Regions from separate parts of the Mycobacterium sp. NGS56 genome, predicted to be linked through region 1. Evidence: predicted binding sites of a transcription regulator. Region 1 holds the regulator's gene; each other region holds the start of a gene.
What was found. The regulator LexA, encoded in region 1, represses DNA repair genes until DNA is damaged. The targets are predictions, from matches to a motif close to CGAACANNTGTTCG.

Region 1 (4,208 bases):
CCGGACAGCCGGGTGATCACCTTCTCAGCCAGCGACAAGCCGGTGATTTTCTGGACGCCCGAACACGGCGCGCACGTGGTGCGTGGCGCACTCAACACCGCTTGGGACAAGCTGGGCAGCTCGGGCGGGGTTCTCGGCGTACCGGTCGGCGACGAGACCTACAGCGGCGAGGTGTCCTCCCAGAAATTCAGCGGCGGCCAGGTCTCGTGGAACCGGCAGACGAAGCAGTTCACCACCGAACCGCCGGCACTGGCCGACCAGCTCAAGGGCCTACAGGTAGCGATCGATCCGACCGCCGCGATCAACACCGCCTGGCGCGCGGCCGGGGGACCCACGGGGCCGTTGGGCGCCAAGCAGGGCGGGCAATATCGGGTCGGCGGGGACGGGATCGCCCAGAACTTCGCCGGCGGCAAGGTGTTCTTCACCCCAGCGACCGGCGCGAACGCCCTCGAAAGCGACATACTGGCCAAGTACGAGTCACTGGGCGGACCGGTCGGCAGCGACCTGGGCTTCCCGACCACCAACGAAACCGACGGCGGCATAGGGCCTTCCAGCCGTATCGCCACCTTCTCCGCGGCCGACAAGCCGGTCATCTTCTGGACTTCCGACCACGGCGCCTTCGTCGTACGCGGGGCGATGAAGACTGCGTGGGACAAGCTGCGCGCTCCGGCCGGAAAACTCGGTGCCCCCGTCGCCGACCAAGCCGTCAACGGCGATGTCATCTCCCAGCAGTTCACCGGCGGCAAGATTTCGTGGAACCGGGCAAAGAACACGTTCAGCACGGAGCCGGCCAACTTGGCGAAGCTGCTGTCCGGCCTGCAGGTGTCGGGTCAGGACCAGCCGAGCAACTCGGCTATGCCGCCGCACGCGAAGAAGTCCACCTGGCACTGGTGGTGGCTGGTTGCCGCCCTTCCGGTGGTGGCGCTGATCGTGCTGCTGGCGTGGGTGCTGTTCGTATGGCGGCGCCGCCGGCCCGACCACGAGGACGCCGCGGCCTACGCGCCCGGCCACGAGGGGTACTTCGGCTACGACGCCGACGAGCGCTGGGGACACGACGATTCCGACGTCACCGCCGACTCGTTTGGACAAGCCGCGCCGCGCCAGCCCGAACCGGAGCCGGAGGCCGGGCCGGTCGGCTGGCAACGTCAAGTTGCCGTCGGAGGCGACCACGGGTTCGACGAGGAAGACCCCGACGCGGTCGACACCGACTCGATCCCGGTCGTCTCCGAGGAGATGCTGCCGGAGGCCGCCTATCCCGATGCCGGGGACGACTACACCGACTACACCGACGCCGTTCCGGATGTCGCCGAGCCCGAGACGGCGGACGACGCCGCCTATCTCGACGCCGAGGATCCCGATGCCGGTTATGTGGAGGAGACGTATCCGGAAGACGAGTACCCAGACGTCCTTCCCTCCACCCCAGCGGACGACGATGCCGTGGCCAGCGCCCTGGAAACCGCTGAGCCAGAAGACGAATACCTCGACCTCCCGGAACCGGACGTCGAGCCCGCACCGGATGCCGCGGCCGACGCCGCGGTAGGAGCCGCCGTGGTCGCCGAGGCGGGCGTAAAGACTCCGTCACGAAGCGGTCGGCACGCCGCCGAGGACGCCTCGGAGAACGGTATGGCGGGACCGGACGGGCGACCCACCATCCACCTGCCGCTCGATGACCCGTACCAGGCGCCCGACGGATATCCCGTCAAGGCGAGCGCGCGTTACGGCTTGTATTACATGCCGGACAGCGACCTGTATCAGGACACGCTCGCCGAAATTTGGTTGTCCAGCGAAGAAGTCGCGCAGGCGAACGGCTTCACCAGGGCCGACTGACTGGGTCCGCTCCCGCGTCAGACCTTGCGAATAACCGTGACGACCTTGCCCAGCACGCTCGCGTCGTTGCCCGGGATGGGATCGAACGCCGGGTTGTGCGGCATCAGCCACACCTGACCGCCGGCGCGTTTGAAGGTCTTGACCGTGGCCTCACCGTCGAGCAGCGCCGCGACGATGTCGCCGTTGTCGGCGACGTTCTGCTGACGCACCACCACCCAGTCGCCGTCACAGATCGCGGCATCGACCATCGAGTCACCGACGACCTTGAGCAGGAAAAGCGTGCCTTCACCGACCAATTCGCGCGGCAGGGGAAAGACGTCTTCGACGGCCTCTTCGGCGAGGATGGGCCCGCCGGCCGCGATGCGCCCGAGCACCGGGACGAACGTGGGTTCGGGCAGGGCGTCCGAGCCGGCCACCTCCGTGGCGGGCACGGCCACGTCGTCGTCGGCGCCGCGGACATCGACGGCGCGCGGGCGGTTGGGGTCGCGGCGCAGGTATCCCTTGCGCTCCAGGGTCCGCAGCTGGTGCGCCACCGATGACGTCGACGTCAGACCGACGGCGTCGCCGATCTCCCGGATGCTGGGCGGGTAGCCGCGGCTGGTGACCGAGGCGCGAATGACATTCAGAATGGTTCGCTGCCGTTCGGTCAGCGAGGGATCCACGGAGTGCAGCCGGGCCTGGGGACCGGCCGATGAAACGTCGTTGATGTCGCCCATGCACTGAATGTAGCCGCAGCGCGAGCAAGAATCAAACATGTGTTCGAGTAGCGTGTCGCCGCTCGGTTCAGCTCGCTTAAAAGGCCCGAGGCCGATGAATCACAAGTGTGTAACTCTTCGGGATATCGGGTATTTGTTGCCTCGTGACAGTGGTAGAGGCCGACGAACTTGTCGGTGGTGTGATCTAGCGTTTGCTCGTGCGACACGCTTCGCTCAAATGTTCGGTTTCGAACATACAGGCGATTAGGGTCGAACACACGAGCGAGAGTTAGTTGACCGGAGGAACGAAGATGACAGTCATCCACCCGCCTGCGCCGCATACCAGCAGTCTTCGGCGCCCGATCAATGGACCCGTCCAGGGTGCTCGCTACGGACGGGACGGGCTGGCCCGGACCCGCCGGCCCACGCCGACGCGGCCGACGAATGCGGCCACGCGCTACGGCGGCACCGGGGTGGCGATGTCCGTCGCTCGCCACGGCAGGCGCGCCACCACCTGGGCATCGACCATCGGGCTGGCGCTGGCCGCCGGGGCAATCACGCTGTGGCTGGGTCTCGTCGCCAATGTCGGGCAGGTCCTCAACGGCGACTCCACGAACTCTGCGGCCCACGTTCCCGACCGGCTCGCCATCGTCCGCGTCGATGCGGGCGAGTCGCTTCAAGACTTCGCGCATCGCGTGGCGCCCGACGCGCCGACCACCCAGGTCGCCGACCGCATCCGCGAACTCAACGATCTACACTCGTCGAACCTCATGGCGGGACAGACCCTGATCGCTCCGGTCGGCTGAGCAACGTTGTGAAAAAAGGGCTATGGGCTGCGGATCCGGGATGCCAATGCCGAGTTCGTACGGCCGGCGGCTTCATTAGCTGTGTAGTTCGACGCGCGGGTACGCTCAAAGTCCAGCGGTACCTTGTCGGCGCGATGAAGGAGCGGTCATGCACTGTCCGTTCTGCCGCCATCCCGATTCGCGGGTGATCGATTCGCGCGAGACCGACGAAGGGCAGGCCATCCGGCGCCGCCGATCCTGTCCCGAATGCGGGCGACGCTTCACCACCGTGGAGACCGCGGTGCTGGCGGTGGTCAAGCGCAGCGGCGTCACCGAACCGTTCAGCAGGGAGAAGGTCATCAGCGGCGTGCGCCGGGCGTGCCAGGGGCGCCAGGTCGACGACGATGCGCTGAACCTGCTGGCCCAGCAGGTCGAAGACACCGTGCGCGCCGCGGCCTCACCCGAGATACCCAGTCATGAAGTCGGCCTGGCCATTCTGGGTCCGTTGCGTGACCTGGACGAGGTGGCCTACCTACGATTCGCCTCCGTGTATCGGTCGTTTGAGTCCGCGGACGACTTCGAACGCGAGATTCAGGCGCTACGCGAACACCGCGGAGTAGCAGCCCCAGGCTGACGGGTCGGCGTCCTCGGATTGCCCGGCTCCTCAGCGGGCTAGGCTCGGCTTCATGCCTCCTGACTTGCATCCCGACCTTGCGGCGTTGGCCCCGCTCCTTGGGACCTGGTCCGGCCAGGGTGCGGGCAAGTACCCCACCATCCCGCCCTTCGACTATCTCGAAGAAGTCGTGTTCGGCCATGTCGGTAAGCCGTTTCTCACCTACGGGCAGAAAACCAAGGCCGTCGCCGACGGCAAGCCGTTGCACGCCGAAACCGGTTTTCTTCG
Region 2 (4,208 bases), on a different contig from region 1:
GCGGCGGAGCCGGGCGCGGCGGGTCGCCACCATCGGCGCTAGTGGGGATCGCAAGCGCGGCGGAGCCGGGCGCGGCGGGTCGCCACCATCGGCGCTAGTGGGGATCAAGCGCGGCGGAGCCGGGCGCGGCGGGTCGCCACCATCGGCGCTAGTCGCTGGGATCGGGCAACACGCGCAGATGTCCGCGTCGCCGTCCGGAGCGATGCTCGGGCGGGGCCAGCAGACTGCGACTGGGCGCGGTGGCCTGAGATCCGCCGTGATGGATGTGGGCGTCGGCGAAGCCGTTCACCGGTGTCGCACCGCCGGCGTACGGCAAGGCGCGATCGCCGCCCTCGCGCACCGCATCGGCGAGGGCAACCAGGTCGTCCTCGTCGGGGTGGGTGGGCAAGGGGCCGGCGTGGCGTACCAACTCCCACCCGCGGGGCGCGGTGATCCGGCCGGCATGGTTGACGCACAAATCCCAGGAATGCGGTTCCCGCGCCGTCGCCAGCGGACCGACGACTGCGGTCGAGTCCGAGTAGACGAACGTCAGGGTCGCCACGGCGTAGTGCGGGCACCCGGGCCGGCAACAGCGACGGGGAACGTTCACGATCGAAAGGCTATCGTGCGCAAACGCCGCCGAAGCGCCGGACACGCGCAACTCCTCGGCCCTCGATGTGCAACCGTTACCATCGGCGCGTGGCTGATTCGCCCAGCTCCCCGCGAAGAGATCGGTTCTCCAACGGGCCGGCTCCGCGCCGGAGCGGGACGCACCGACTCTTTCGCAGGGGCCGCGATATGCGCGGCCCGCTGTTGCCCCCGACCGTGCCGGGGTGGCGCAGCCGCGCCGAGCGGTTCGACATGGCGGTGCTGGAGGCCTACGAGCCCATCGAGCGGAGCTGGCAGGACCGGCTGGCCGAACTCGACGTCGCCGTCGACGAGATTCCGCGCATCTCGGCAAAGGATCCCGAGAGCGTGCAGTGGCCACCCGAAGTGATCGCGGACGGTCCGATCCCGCTGGCGCGGTTGATCCCGGCCGGCGTCGACATCCGCGGCAACTCCACCCGGGCGCGAATCGTGTTGTTCCGCAAGCCAATTGAGCGACGGGCCAAAGACACCGTCGAACTCGGCGACCTGCTACACGAAATCCTGGTGGCCCAGGTCGCGATTTACCTCGACGTTGATCCGTCCGTCATCGATCCGACGATCGACGACGAATAACTTCTCCTTGCACGTCGGCCGCCGAACGCTCGGCGTGCGTTGCGATCAGTGTGCGTCAGATGATGCCCCGTTTGAGGCGGCGGCGCTCGCGCTCGGACAAACCGCCCCAGATACCGAAGCGCTCGTCGTGCTCGAGGGCGTACTCAAGGCACTCATGACGCACCTCGCAACCCAGGCAGATCTTCTTGGCCTCTCGGGTGGAGCCACCCTTTTCCGGGAAGAAGGCCTCGGGGTCGGTCTGGGCGCACAGCGCGCGATCTTGCCATTGATCCGCGGCCGGCTCCGGCATGGGCTCGGGCTCGAATGCGATTGGCGCATCAGGGACCACGGTCAAATGCGGCCGAGCGGGGCGGTCCGGTGCCGGGTCGATGTCAGTGTGCGGCGTGCTCGCCATGGCGCTTCGAAAAGTGTCGTAAGACATACGGTCGTCCGCCTCCTCAGCTTGTTTGAGAGAGTGTGTGATTGGTTTCCCACTGTTCTGATGTACAGACAATTCGAACAAGTGATCGAATCTCGGTCTGCGACACCGGAGTCGGCCGGCCAACCGGGAAATGACACTGTTGTGATTAGACACGGGTTGACCTGCCGGGTCAAGCACTTCGGCGCATTTCCATACCATCTCGTGATCAAATTTCGGCGTTTCTGTTGTTTTGCGGCTTCGGCGTGTCGATCACACGATCCTCAGCCTTCCCAGAAGTCGCCCACAAGTGGTGGGGAACCGCAACTTTGAGGCACCCCCGATGGGCCCGCCACAGCGCTACCGCCGGGCAGTACTGTCGTGCAATGTGAAGGTCACCGTTCTGGTCGGTGGGGTTGGCGGCGCCCGGTTCCTGCTGGGGGTTCAACAGCTTTTCGGGCTCGGTCAATTTCAAACGCAAGGGTGCCCGGGCACGGAAGCCAACGAACTCACGGCGATCGTCAACATTGGCGATGACGCCTGGATCCACGGACTGCGAATCTGCCCCGATTTGGACACCTGCATGTACACCTTAGGTGGAGGTGTAGATCCGGAGCGAGGGTGGGGGCACCGCGACGAAACCTGGCACGCCAAAGAGGAATTGGCGCGCTACGGGGTGCAGCCGGACTGGTTCGGGCTCGGTGACCGTGACCTGGGCACCCACCTGGTGCGCACCCAGATGCTCAACGCCGGCTATCCCTTGACCCAGATCACCACCGCGCTGTGCGACCGCTGGCAACCCGGCGCGCGGCTGCTGCCCGCCAGCGACGATCGGTGCGAGACACACGTGGTGATAACCGATCCCGACGACGGCAGCCGGCGGGCCATTCACTTCCAGGAGTGGTGGGTGCGCTACCGGGCCCAGGTGCCCACGCACAGCTTCGCCTTCGTCGGCGCTGAAAAGGCGGCCGCCACAATTGATGCCACGGCGGCCATCGCGGACGCCGACGTCATCCTGCTGGCGCCCTCGAACCCGGTGGTGAGCGTCGGCGCCATCCTGGCCGTCCCCGGCATTCGCGGGGCGCTGCGCGGCGCGCGCGCGCCGATTGTCGGCTACTCGCCGATCATCGGTGGAAAGCCATTGCGCGGCATGGCCGATACCTGCCTGTCGGTGATCGGGGTCGAGTCCACCGCCGAGGCGGTCGCCCGGCACTACGGCGCGCGCCGGGACACCGGCATCTTGGACGGCTGGCTGGTGAGCGAAGACGACCGGGCCGGTTTCCAAGGCGACATCGACGGCATCGCGGTGCGCTCGGTACCGCTGGTGATGATCGACCCGAAGGCGACGGCCGAGATGGTCAGGGCCGGGCTGGAGCTGGCAGGGGTGACCCCTTGACGTCTCGGCCCGGCGAGCATGGCACCGCCGCCGCGATCGAAATCCTGCCCGTCGCCGGGTTGCCCGAATTCCGGCCCGGTGACGATCTGGGCGCTGCCGTCGCCGCGGCCGCCCCATGGTTGCGCGACGGCGACGTCGTCGTGGTAACCAGCAAGGCGGTGTCCAAATGCGAGGGCCGCCTGGTGCCGGCCCCGCAGGATCCGGAGGAGCGCGACCGACTGAGGCGCAAGCTGGTCGACGACGAAGCCGTCCGGGTGCTGGCCCGCAAGGGCCGGACCCTGATCACCGAGAACCGGATCGGCCTGGTGCAGGCCGCCGCGGGCGTAGACGGATCCAACGTGGGTCGCGACGAACTGGCGCTTCTGCCGGTCGACCCGGACGGCAGCGCCGCGACGCTGCGGGCCGCCCTGCGCGAACGGCTCGGTGTCGAGGTCGCCGTGGTCATCACGGACACGATGGGCCGCGCGTGGCGCAACGGCCAGACCGACGCGGCCGTGGGGGCCGCGGGCATGGCTGTGCTGCACGGCTATTCGGGGGCCGTCGATCAGCATGGCAATGAGTTACTGGTCACCGAGGTGGCGGTCGCCGACGAGATCGCCGCGGCCGCCGATCTGGTCAAGGGCAAACTGACCGCGATGCCGGTGGCAGTGGTGCGCGGCATGTCCGTGACCGACGACGGCTCGACAGCGCGGCGGTTGTTGCGGCCGGGCACCGAAGACCTGTTCTGGCTCGGCACCGCCGAAGCCCTCGAAGCCGGTCGCCGCGAGGCGCAGCTGCTGCGCCGATCGGTGCGCCGCTTCAGCGCCGAACCCGTGCCGGCGGATCTGTTGGAAGCCGCGGTCGCCGAAGCGCTGACCGCGCCGGCTCCGCACCACACCCGCCCGGTGCGGTTCGTCTGGCTGCAGACCCCGGCCATCCGGACCCGGCTGCTGGATCGCATGCGGGACAAGTGGCGCGCCGACCTCGCCGGCGACGGCCGGCCCGCTGACTCGATCGACCGCCGGGTGGCGCGCGGTCAGATCCTCTACGACGCGCCAGAGGTCGTCATCCCGATCCTGGTGCCGGACGGCGCGCACGCTTATCCCGACGCCGCCCGCACCGACGCCGAGCACACCATGTTCACGGTGGCCGTCGGCGCGGCGGTGCAGGCCCTGCTGGTCGCGCTGGCGGTGCGCGGGTTGGGCAGCTGCTGGATCGGCTCGACGATCTTCGCCG
Region 3 (4,208 bases), 110 kb from region 1:
TGTCCCGCGTGAGCGCCGGGCGATCTCCTCGGCCGCGTCAGCGCCGAGTTCGACGCCCAGGATCCCGGCGGAGCGGGACAGCACCCGCTCCAACTCCGAGGGCTCGTAAAAGTCCATATGCGCGGTGAAACCGAACCGATCCCGCAGCGGGCCGGTCAGGGCACCGGACCGGGTTGTCGCGCCGACCAGGGTGAACGGCGCCACCTCTAGCGGAATCGAGGTGGCCCCGGGACCCTTGCCGACCACGACGTCGACCCGGAAATCCTCCATGGCCAGGTACAGCATCTCCTCGGCGGAGCGGGCGATGCGGTGGATCTCGTCGATGAACAGCACGTCGTGCTCGACCAGGTTGGACAGCATCGCCGCCAGGTCGCCGGCGCGTTCCAGGGCCGGCCCCGACGTCATCCGCAGCGAGGAGCCGAGCTCGGCGGCGATGATCATCGCCAGGGACGTCTTGCCCAGGCCCGGCGGACCGGACAACAGGATGTGATCCGGTGTGCCGCCGCGGTTTTTGGCACCTTCGAGGACGAGCTGCAGCTGCTCGCGGACCCGCGGCTGGCCGATGAACTCGCGCAGCGAGCGCGGACGCAGGCTGACGTCGATGTCGCCCTCTCCCGACACCAGCGCGCCGGAGACCTCCCGATCGGCGTAGTCGTCCCCGAAGTCCTCCGTCATCGGGACTTACCCAGCATCGACAGGGCGGCGCGCAGGGCGGACGCGGTGGTGGCGTCGTGATCGGCGGCCAGCACTTTGTCGGTGGCTTCCTCAGCCTGCTTGACGGCGAAGCCCAGCCCGACCAACGCCTCCACCACCGGACCGCGTATCGCGTGGCCGTTGAGGGCCGCACCAGGCGATGGTTCCCCGGCCCCGAGGCCGGCACCGACCTTGTCACGCAATTCCAAGACCATCCGTTCGGCGCTGCGCTTGCCGATACCGGGCACCCGGGTCAGCGCGGTGACGTCACCGTCGTGCAGCGCCTGTCGCAGCGCCCCGGCGTCGTGCACGGCCAGGGTCGCCATCGCCAGCCGGGGCCCGACGCCCGACACCGACAGCAGCGTCAAGAACAGATCGCGGGTCTCGGTGTCGGCGAAGCCGTACAACGTCATCGAGTCCTCGCGGACGATCATTGCGGTGATCAGCCGGGCCTCGGTCCCGGTCCGCAGCGTGGACAGCGTCGTCGGAGTCGCGTTCACCCGGTAGCCGACGCCGGCGGCCTCGATCACCACATGATCGAGCGCCACCTCGAGGACCTCGCCGCGCACCGAGGCGATCATCGCGCGGCCTTCAGCTTGGCATCCAACGTGGCCTTGTATCTTCGTCGCTGCTCGGCGGCCATCGCCTCGGCCGCGGCCATTCGGGCGATCATCGGCGCCCGCCAACAATGACATATCGCCAACGCCAGCGCGTCGGCGGCGTCGGCCGGTGTCGGTTTTGCTTGCAGCGCAAGGATTTTGGTTACCATCGCGGTGACTTGCGCCTTGTCGGCCGCGCCGTTGCCGGTGACCGCGGCCTTGACCTCGCTGGGCGTGTGGAAGTGCACGTCGATGCCGCTCTTGGCCGCCGCCAGCGCGACGACACCACCGGCCTGGGCGGTGCCCATCACCGTCGACACGTTGAGTTGAGAGAAGACCCGCTCGATCGCCACCACGTCCGGCTGGTGGGTGGCCAGCCAATGCTCGACGGCATCGCTGATGTTCAGCAACCGCTCGGCTAGCGGCGCGTCCGACGGTGTGCGCACCACGTCGACGTCGAGCGCGACCACGGTGCGCCCGCGCCCGCTTTCGACGACCGACAGCCCGCACCGGGTCAGGCCGGGATCGACGCCCATCACCCGCATTACCCGCTCCCACCTAGTAGAACAGCTGTTCGATACCCTAGCGGCCGACACGGACACGCCCGGGCAGGACACGCGGCCACGCCGCCGATTCCCGCGGTGATGTTAAAGCGCCGAACCCGACGCGAAGCTGTTAGCTTTAGCACCACGTTCGCTCGAGCAGCGTGGCAACGGAGGGGTTGGCGTGGGATCTCTGCTGGTCTTGATCGCCGTGGTGCTCTTGATCGCGTCCATCGTGGTGCTGGTGGTGGCTTTGCGGCGACCCAAGCAGCCGGCCCGGCCCGGCGGGCGCCCGGACCCGCTATCCGCCGATGCGATGCCGCAGTTCGGGCCGCGCCAACTCGGACCCGGCGCCATCGTCAGCTACGGCGGCGTGGACTACATCGTGCGCGGTTCGGTCACCTTCCGCGAGGGACCCTTCGTGTGGTGGGAGCACCTGCTGGAAGGCGGCGACCAGCCGCTCTGGTTCAGCGTCGAGGAGGACGACGGACGCCTGGAACTGGCCATGTGGGTCACCCGTAAGGACGTGTCACTGCGGCCCGGCGACCAGTACGTCGTCGACGGCGTGACGTTTCACGAGTCCGAACGCGGCCGCGCGTCCTACACGACCGAAGGCACCACGGGCCTGCCGGCCGGCGGTGAGATGGAGTTCGTCGACTGCGCCAACGCCGACGAGTCGGCGCTGCTGTCGTTCGAGCGCTGGGCCCCGGACATGCCCTGGGAGGTATCGACGGGCAAGTCCGTCTCGCCGGGCGAAATCACGGTGTATTCGGCGCCCCCACCCGGCTCGGCGTAGGGCACGAGGTCTCCTCGGTGCCCCTTCATCAACTCGCCGTGACTCCGGCCGACGTATCCGGGGAAAGGCTGGGACTCGCACTCAACGCGCCCGCACCCGCGCCGCTGGCCAGCTGCCGCCTGGACCACCCCGCCGGTGGCGCCACGCTCCTGCTCGGCGTGCTCGGCGCGTCCCATGTCGTCGCGGTCGAACACGCCGCCGGCCGGTTTTCCGAGGAAATCTCTTGCACGGCACGCAATCTCGGGGCCGACCTGCCAGAGCGCACCGACGCGCCCGGCTACAGCCTGCGCTCGCGTACCGACACTTACGACGAGGCGAGCTTTCGCCGGTTCGCGCAGGATCTGCGCGGCCGCTGCGCACACCGGGCGGGCTGGCTCGGCGGCACGTTCCCCGGCGATGACGCCGCGCTGACCGTGCTGGCCGCCCAACCCGACGGCGTCGGCTGGCGCTGGCAGACCTGGCACCTGTATCCGGGCCGTCCCCCGGGCAACGGCGGAACGGCGGTTCACACGGCCAGCCGGTGGCGCCCGTGAGCCGCAACCGCCTGTTCGTGATCGCCGGTGTGCTGGGCGCGGCCGGCGTGGCGTGCCTGATCTTCGGAATCATCTTGCTGCAGAAGAACATTGCCTCATATGTGGCCGGCCACTATCACGAGTACGCCCGCGACGTGAACGGAACTCGCTACCAGTGCAGCGGTTCGCCCGAACAGGTGGCCGACTCGCTCGCCGACTACGCCCAACCCGCCGCGCGTGCCGCCACCGGCAAGACCGAGTACCTGCGCTACAGCAACAACATCGTGATCGTCGGGCCCGACGGGGGTTACCCGTGCAGCATCCGCGTCGAACCGCTGAGCGCCGGATACAGCCACGGCGCCTTCGTCTTCCTGGGCCCCGGGTTTTCCCCCGGATCCCCGTCGGGCGGCGCCGGTGGCACCCCCGGCGGCCCCGGCGGAATCAAGTGACTCCCACCATCGCAAAGGAGAGCACCATGTACCTCGCCGTCGAGATCGGCACCGTCGACCTCAACCCCGTGCTGAAAGGCGCGGTCGCGACGATCCTGTACTTCGTCGTCGGCATGGCCGTGCTTCTCATCGGGTTCTACGCCGTCGACGTGCTGACCCCGGGGAAGTTGCGCCAGCTGGTGTTCATCGACCGCCGGCCCAACGCCGTGGTGATCGCGGGCGCGATGTACATCGCCCTGACCGTCGTCATCATCACGGCCATCGCCAACAGCTACAGCCAGCTGGGTCAGGGACTCCTCGGCGTGGCCGTGTACGGGTTGATGGGCGTGATCCTGCTGGGGGTGGCGCTGCTGGCGGTGCACCTGCTGATACCGGGCAGCTTCCACGAGCACATCGACGAGCCGGCGCTGCATCCGGGATCGTTCGCCGTGGCGCTGATACTGCTCGCCGTGGGAGGGGTGACCGCGGCGGCGGTGTCATGAGCGCTGTCGATGAGCGGCCGGTCCAGGCGTCGACATCCGTGGGGCCCTCGGGTCGATGGCGGGCGCTGCTGCTGGCCGCGGTGGCGGCGTGCGCGGCCTGCGGCATCATCTACGAACTCGCGCTGCTGACGCTGT
Region 4 (4,208 bases), on a different contig from region 1:
GACGGTGCCGCGGTGGCGGTTGCCGGCCGCACCGAAGAAGTATGGGATGACCGGCTGCCGGGGACCATCGGCCAGACGGTCGCCGATATCGAGGCGGCCGGCGGGCGCGCGATTGCGGTTCGAGCCGATTTGACCGACCGCGATCAGGTCGCCCGGTTGGTAAAGTCGGCGCGAGAGGCATTGGGCCCGATAGGGATTCTGATCAACAACGCGGCCTTCACAGCACCAGGGCGGCCACCGGCAGCCGGTGGGCAACCGCGCGACAAAGCCGCCAAGGCCGTGGGTGCCGCCGCCACGCCTGCGGGTGCCGCCGCAGCAAAGCCGGCGGGTGCCGCCGCCAAGCCGGGCTGGCCGGGATTCATCAGCACGCCCCTGCACGCGTACCGCCGGCATTTCGACATCGCGGTGTTCGCGGCGTACGAGCTGATGCAGATGGTGTGCCCCGACATGATCGAGGCGGGCGGCGGTTCGATCATCAACATCACCTCGATCGCATCGCGATTGCCCGGCGACGGCCCCTACGCCGACCGGACCGGAGGGGTGCTGCCCGGCTACGGCGGTTCCAAGGCCGCACTCGAGCATCTCACCCAGTGCGCGGCCTTCGACCTCACCGACCACAACATCGCGGTGAACGCGCTTTCGCCCTCCAAACCGATTCTCACGCCGGGGCTTTCGTATTATGCCCGCAACTTCGATGACACCGCGTCGGCGGACGAATTCGCCCGCGCGGCGGTCGAATTGGCGCTGGTCGATCCCGCCAAGGTAACCGGACGCACCATTGGCCACCTCCAGGTCCTCGACGGCAGCTTCTGTCCCTTCACGCTGGACTAGCGAGGCGCGATCGCCGTCACCGCATCGATGATCACGGCGACTCAACATCATTCACCCTCAGGGGGGTCGGGATCGCCGCGCAGCAGCTCGTCGGGATGGTGCGCGTGATTGACGACCGGCGGTCCGGTGCCGTCGGTCCAGCCGAGTCGCCCGTTGCGGACGACGGTGCGCCGTTCGCCCCGGCCCACCGCGCCGTGGTCCGATCCGCAGGCGAAGAACAGGTTGTCCGCGTCGGTCGGACCTCCGTCTGCCCATTCGTGTGCATGGTGAACCTCGCAGTGATACCCGGGTTCCAGGCAGTTGGGATGGGTGCAGCCGCGGTCCCGGGCGTAGCAGATGAGGCGTTGATCCGCGGTGGCGATGCGTTTCTGCCGGCCCAGATACAACGGCCGGCCGGTATGCTCGTCGAAGACGGCGAGGTAGTGAATTGCCTTGGCGGCCATCCGAATCAGGTCCGGCATCGGCAGTCGCGAACCGCCGCCGGTCCGCGCCGGGACGGGCATCTGAGTTGACGAGTCGACCGTGGCGTGTGCGGCCTGGTCGAGTTCAACCAACGTCGTGGTGGCCACCACGGTAACGGGGTGGCCGCGGTGCGTCCCGAGACCACCTGAGGCGATGGCGATCTCGAGTCCGAGTTTGAGGGCGTCGTGGCGGCGTTGGCCCGGTGTGCGATCGTCGCGCGCCTCGGGATCGGCGTCTGGGGTCTGATGACGGCCGGGCCGAACCGCCGCCTCGATGGCTTCGAAGTAGGCCCGGGCCTCGGGATCCAGGAAACCGGTGAGCCGCGACATCCCGTCGGGGCCCTGTGTGCCCAAGTGCACACCGCGACGGCGGGCCCGATCTGCATCACCGAAACGTCCATCGGGATTGAGATAATCGGCAATCCGATGGCCCAGCCTGGTGACGACGGCCGCGTCGAGCTTGGTCGCGTGCCGTACCAGCGTGCGCTCCGCGTCGGCCGCGTCGCTCCCGGAGACGCAGGAGGGCAATGCGTCGACCGCGGCACAGACTGCGCGGATATGGTCCTCGCCGACTGCGCCGGCGGCCACCGCCGCGGCCAACGCCGGGAGCTCGGGTTCCAATGGGGCGCCCGTCAGCGAACGTCGAGGGAGCAGGCGTGCGGCGAGTCTGAAGCGCCGCGTGATTTCTCCGGGCGTGATCCGAAGCCGCGCCCACAACATGCTCCGCAACGCGGGAACACATCCGGCCCCGTCAGGCGGGTCGGCGATTTCGCCGAAGACCCGATACATCAGGCCCCGATTGAGGCGATGCTGGGCTTCCAGTCGTTCGGCGAAGTCGACCCGGAAGGCGTTACCTACCACGCCCGAAGGGGTCTGGCGCAGCACCTGGTGGGCCGCATCGATCGCGTCGAGCGCGGCGCAGATGCGTTCCCGCGCCTGTTCCGCGTTCATGAAAACGCCCACGCAGTCCACGGTATCGAACATATATTCGAATACGAAGCCCACGGGATGAATATGTGGATGAACTGCCGACTGTGGATGAATGACAACGCCGGTCCTGGCTCTAGAGCCGCCTGACGTGCAAGTATGGGGAAAGCCAGTGCCGCAACTACCAATCGAGTGGCGGGCCTATGCGTGGTATGGACAAGCCGACAGGGCGAGTCGTTGCCCTGATCGTTCTGCTGCTCGTCGTCGCTGCCGCCCTGCGCGGCTACCTTCCCGCTCGTCACGATGCGATGCGCAGCGAGTCGAGCGGCCGCGGGACGCTGGCTTTCGTGGTGGCGGTTCTCGCGGTGACGCTTGCGCTGATCGCGATCGCCGTGGTGGCGCGGTTGCGAGACCCCCGCGTGCCCGCGCCGAGTGCCGGTGCTATGTCCGACATGCTGGGCACCGGCAAGGGACGACCGAGCTGGCGCGTGTTGTTGATCGGACTCGGCGTGATCGTGGCCTGGCTGCTGATCGTGCTGTTGCTGGCCAGGTTCCTGGCCCACGGCGTCGCTCCCGGCCCGTCACCGCCCGATTCCGGCGGGGCACCGTCGACCCACCCGCCCGCACAGCCACCGGCGCAGCATCCGCACCGGCCTCGCGACGCCTCCCCGAACATGCTTGGGATCCTGTTCGCCTGCACGGTTGCCATGCTGGTGATGTTGGTCGCCGGGACGGTCGCGTCGGCGCGGCGGCGCTGGCGCCCCGCCGCATCCGGCATCGTCGACGAGCCGGCGGAATCCCCGGCGCCTGCGCCGCGTTCGGAGTCACTGGCGCGGGCGGCCGAACGTGGACTGGCCGAGATGAGAGACCCGAGCCGCGAACCGCGAGAGGCGATCATCGCCTGCTATGCGGCGATGGAACGTGAACTCGCACACGTTCCCGGCGCCGTCCCCCAGGAATTCGACACCCCGACCGAGGTGCTGGCCCGCGCGGTTGAGCACCACGCTCTGCACGCGGATAACGCCGTCCAATTGGTGAACTTGTTCGCCGAGGCGCGGTTCAGTCCCCACGTGATGAACGAGGGCCACCGCGACACCGCCGTGCGCGTCCTTCGATTGGTCCTCGACGAGCTGAGCTCGCGGAGCGCAGCATGAGAAAGATTACCTCCCTGGGCGTTTGCCTCATCGTCGGCACAGAACTGCTGGTGCTGACCCAGCATGACCGACGGTGGGTGTTGGCGGCCTCCGGTGTGGGGCTGGCTCTGGTGCTACTGAGCCTCCGTCGGGCCCTGGCGCGCGGATTCGACGCCGACGCGGAGCCGGCCACCGACGAGCTCGGAGACTCGTTGCGCCGCTGGCTGGCCAACACCGAGACGACGATTCGGTGGTCGGAGTCCACCCGGGCAGACTGGGACCGGCATCTGCGCCCGATGCTCGCGCGCCGTTACGAGATGACAACTGGTCAAAGACAATCCAAAGATCCCGCATCCTTTAACGCAACCGGACGCATGCTTTTTGGCGCGGAACTGTGGGAATGGGTGGATCCCAACAACGTCACGCGCAGCCGCGACGGCCAACCCGGCCCTGGCCGTGCGGCACTGCAGGAGATTCTGCAAAAGCTGGAGCAGGTATGACAGGAGGCGCGATCCCGACATGACGCTGCCGGCCGCAACCACGACGGCCCACTGCGAGGCGATCCTCGACGAGATAGAACGTGTGGTGGTGGGAAAACGCTCCGCGCTGCGCCTTATCCTCACCACAGTCCTCGCGCGCGGCCACATCCTCATCGAAGACCTGCCCGGCCTGGGCAAGACGCTGATCGCGAGATCCTTTGCCGCCGCCTTGGGGTTGCAATTCACCCGGGTGCAGTTCACGCCCGATCTATTGCCGGCCGACCTGCTCGGCTCGACGATCTACGACATGCAGTCCGGACGCTTCGCGTTCCGGCCCGGCCCCATCTTCACCAATTTGCTCCTGGCCGACGAAATCA

Region 2: a site for LexA is predicted at 1,696-1,709, ahead of cofD (2-phospho-L-lactate transferase). Genes of this name have one in related genera too.
Region 3: a site for LexA is predicted at 1,856-1,869, ahead of ruvC (crossover junction endodeoxyribonuclease RuvC). Genes of this name have one in related genera too.
Region 4: a site for LexA is predicted at 2,270-2,283, ahead of AC5Y4F_RS08525 (HNH endonuclease signature motif containing protein). Genes of this name have one in related genera too.

The regions. Positions count from the first base shown of each region.
Region 1 is NZ_JCALCQ010000004.1:302,922-307,129, reverse strand. Features, by position in the region: gene AC5Y4F_RS14410 (sunset domain-containing protein) at 1-1,827, shown strand, start outside; gene lexA (transcriptional repressor LexA) at 1,845-2,543, opposite strand; gene AC5Y4F_RS14400 (LysM peptidoglycan-binding domain-containing protein) at 2,834-3,328, shown strand; gene nrdR (transcriptional regulator NrdR) at 3,477-3,941, shown strand; gene AC5Y4F_RS14390 (peroxynitrite isomerase) at 3,994-4,208, shown strand, end outside.
Region 2 is NZ_JCALCQ010000002.1:87,395-91,602, reverse strand. Features, by position in the region: gene AC5Y4F_RS07685 (DUF3499 domain-containing protein) at 149-589, opposite strand; gene AC5Y4F_RS07680 (metallopeptidase family protein) at 778-1,200, shown strand; gene AC5Y4F_RS07675 (WhiB family transcriptional regulator) at 1,256-1,594, opposite strand; gene cofD (2-phospho-L-lactate transferase) at 1,986-2,993, shown strand; gene AC5Y4F_RS07665 (coenzyme F420-0:L-glutamate ligase) at 2,990-4,208, shown strand, end outside.
Region 3 is NZ_JCALCQ010000004.1:195,846-200,053, forward strand. Features, by position in the region: gene ruvB (Holliday junction branch migration DNA helicase RuvB) at 1-675, opposite strand, end outside; gene ruvA (Holliday junction branch migration protein RuvA) at 672-1,274, opposite strand; gene ruvC (crossover junction endodeoxyribonuclease RuvC) at 1,271-1,837, opposite strand; gene AC5Y4F_RS13760 (DUF4178 domain-containing protein) at 2,019-2,630, shown strand; gene AC5Y4F_RS13765 (DUF2617 family protein) at 2,648-3,163, shown strand; gene AC5Y4F_RS13770 (DUF4247 domain-containing protein) at 3,160-3,591, shown strand; gene AC5Y4F_RS13775 (DUF350 domain-containing protein) at 3,618-4,073, shown strand; gene AC5Y4F_RS13780 (polyamine aminopropyltransferase) at 4,070-4,208, shown strand, end outside.
Region 4 is NZ_JCALCQ010000002.1:266,876-271,083, forward strand. Features, by position in the region: gene AC5Y4F_RS08520 (SDR family NAD(P)-dependent oxidoreductase) at 1-831, shown strand, start outside; gene AC5Y4F_RS08525 (HNH endonuclease signature motif containing protein) at 879-2,255, opposite strand; gene AC5Y4F_RS08530 (DUF4129 domain-containing protein) at 2,432-3,373, shown strand; gene AC5Y4F_RS08535 (hypothetical protein) at 3,370-3,852, shown strand; gene AC5Y4F_RS08540 (AAA family ATPase) at 3,872-4,208, shown strand, end outside.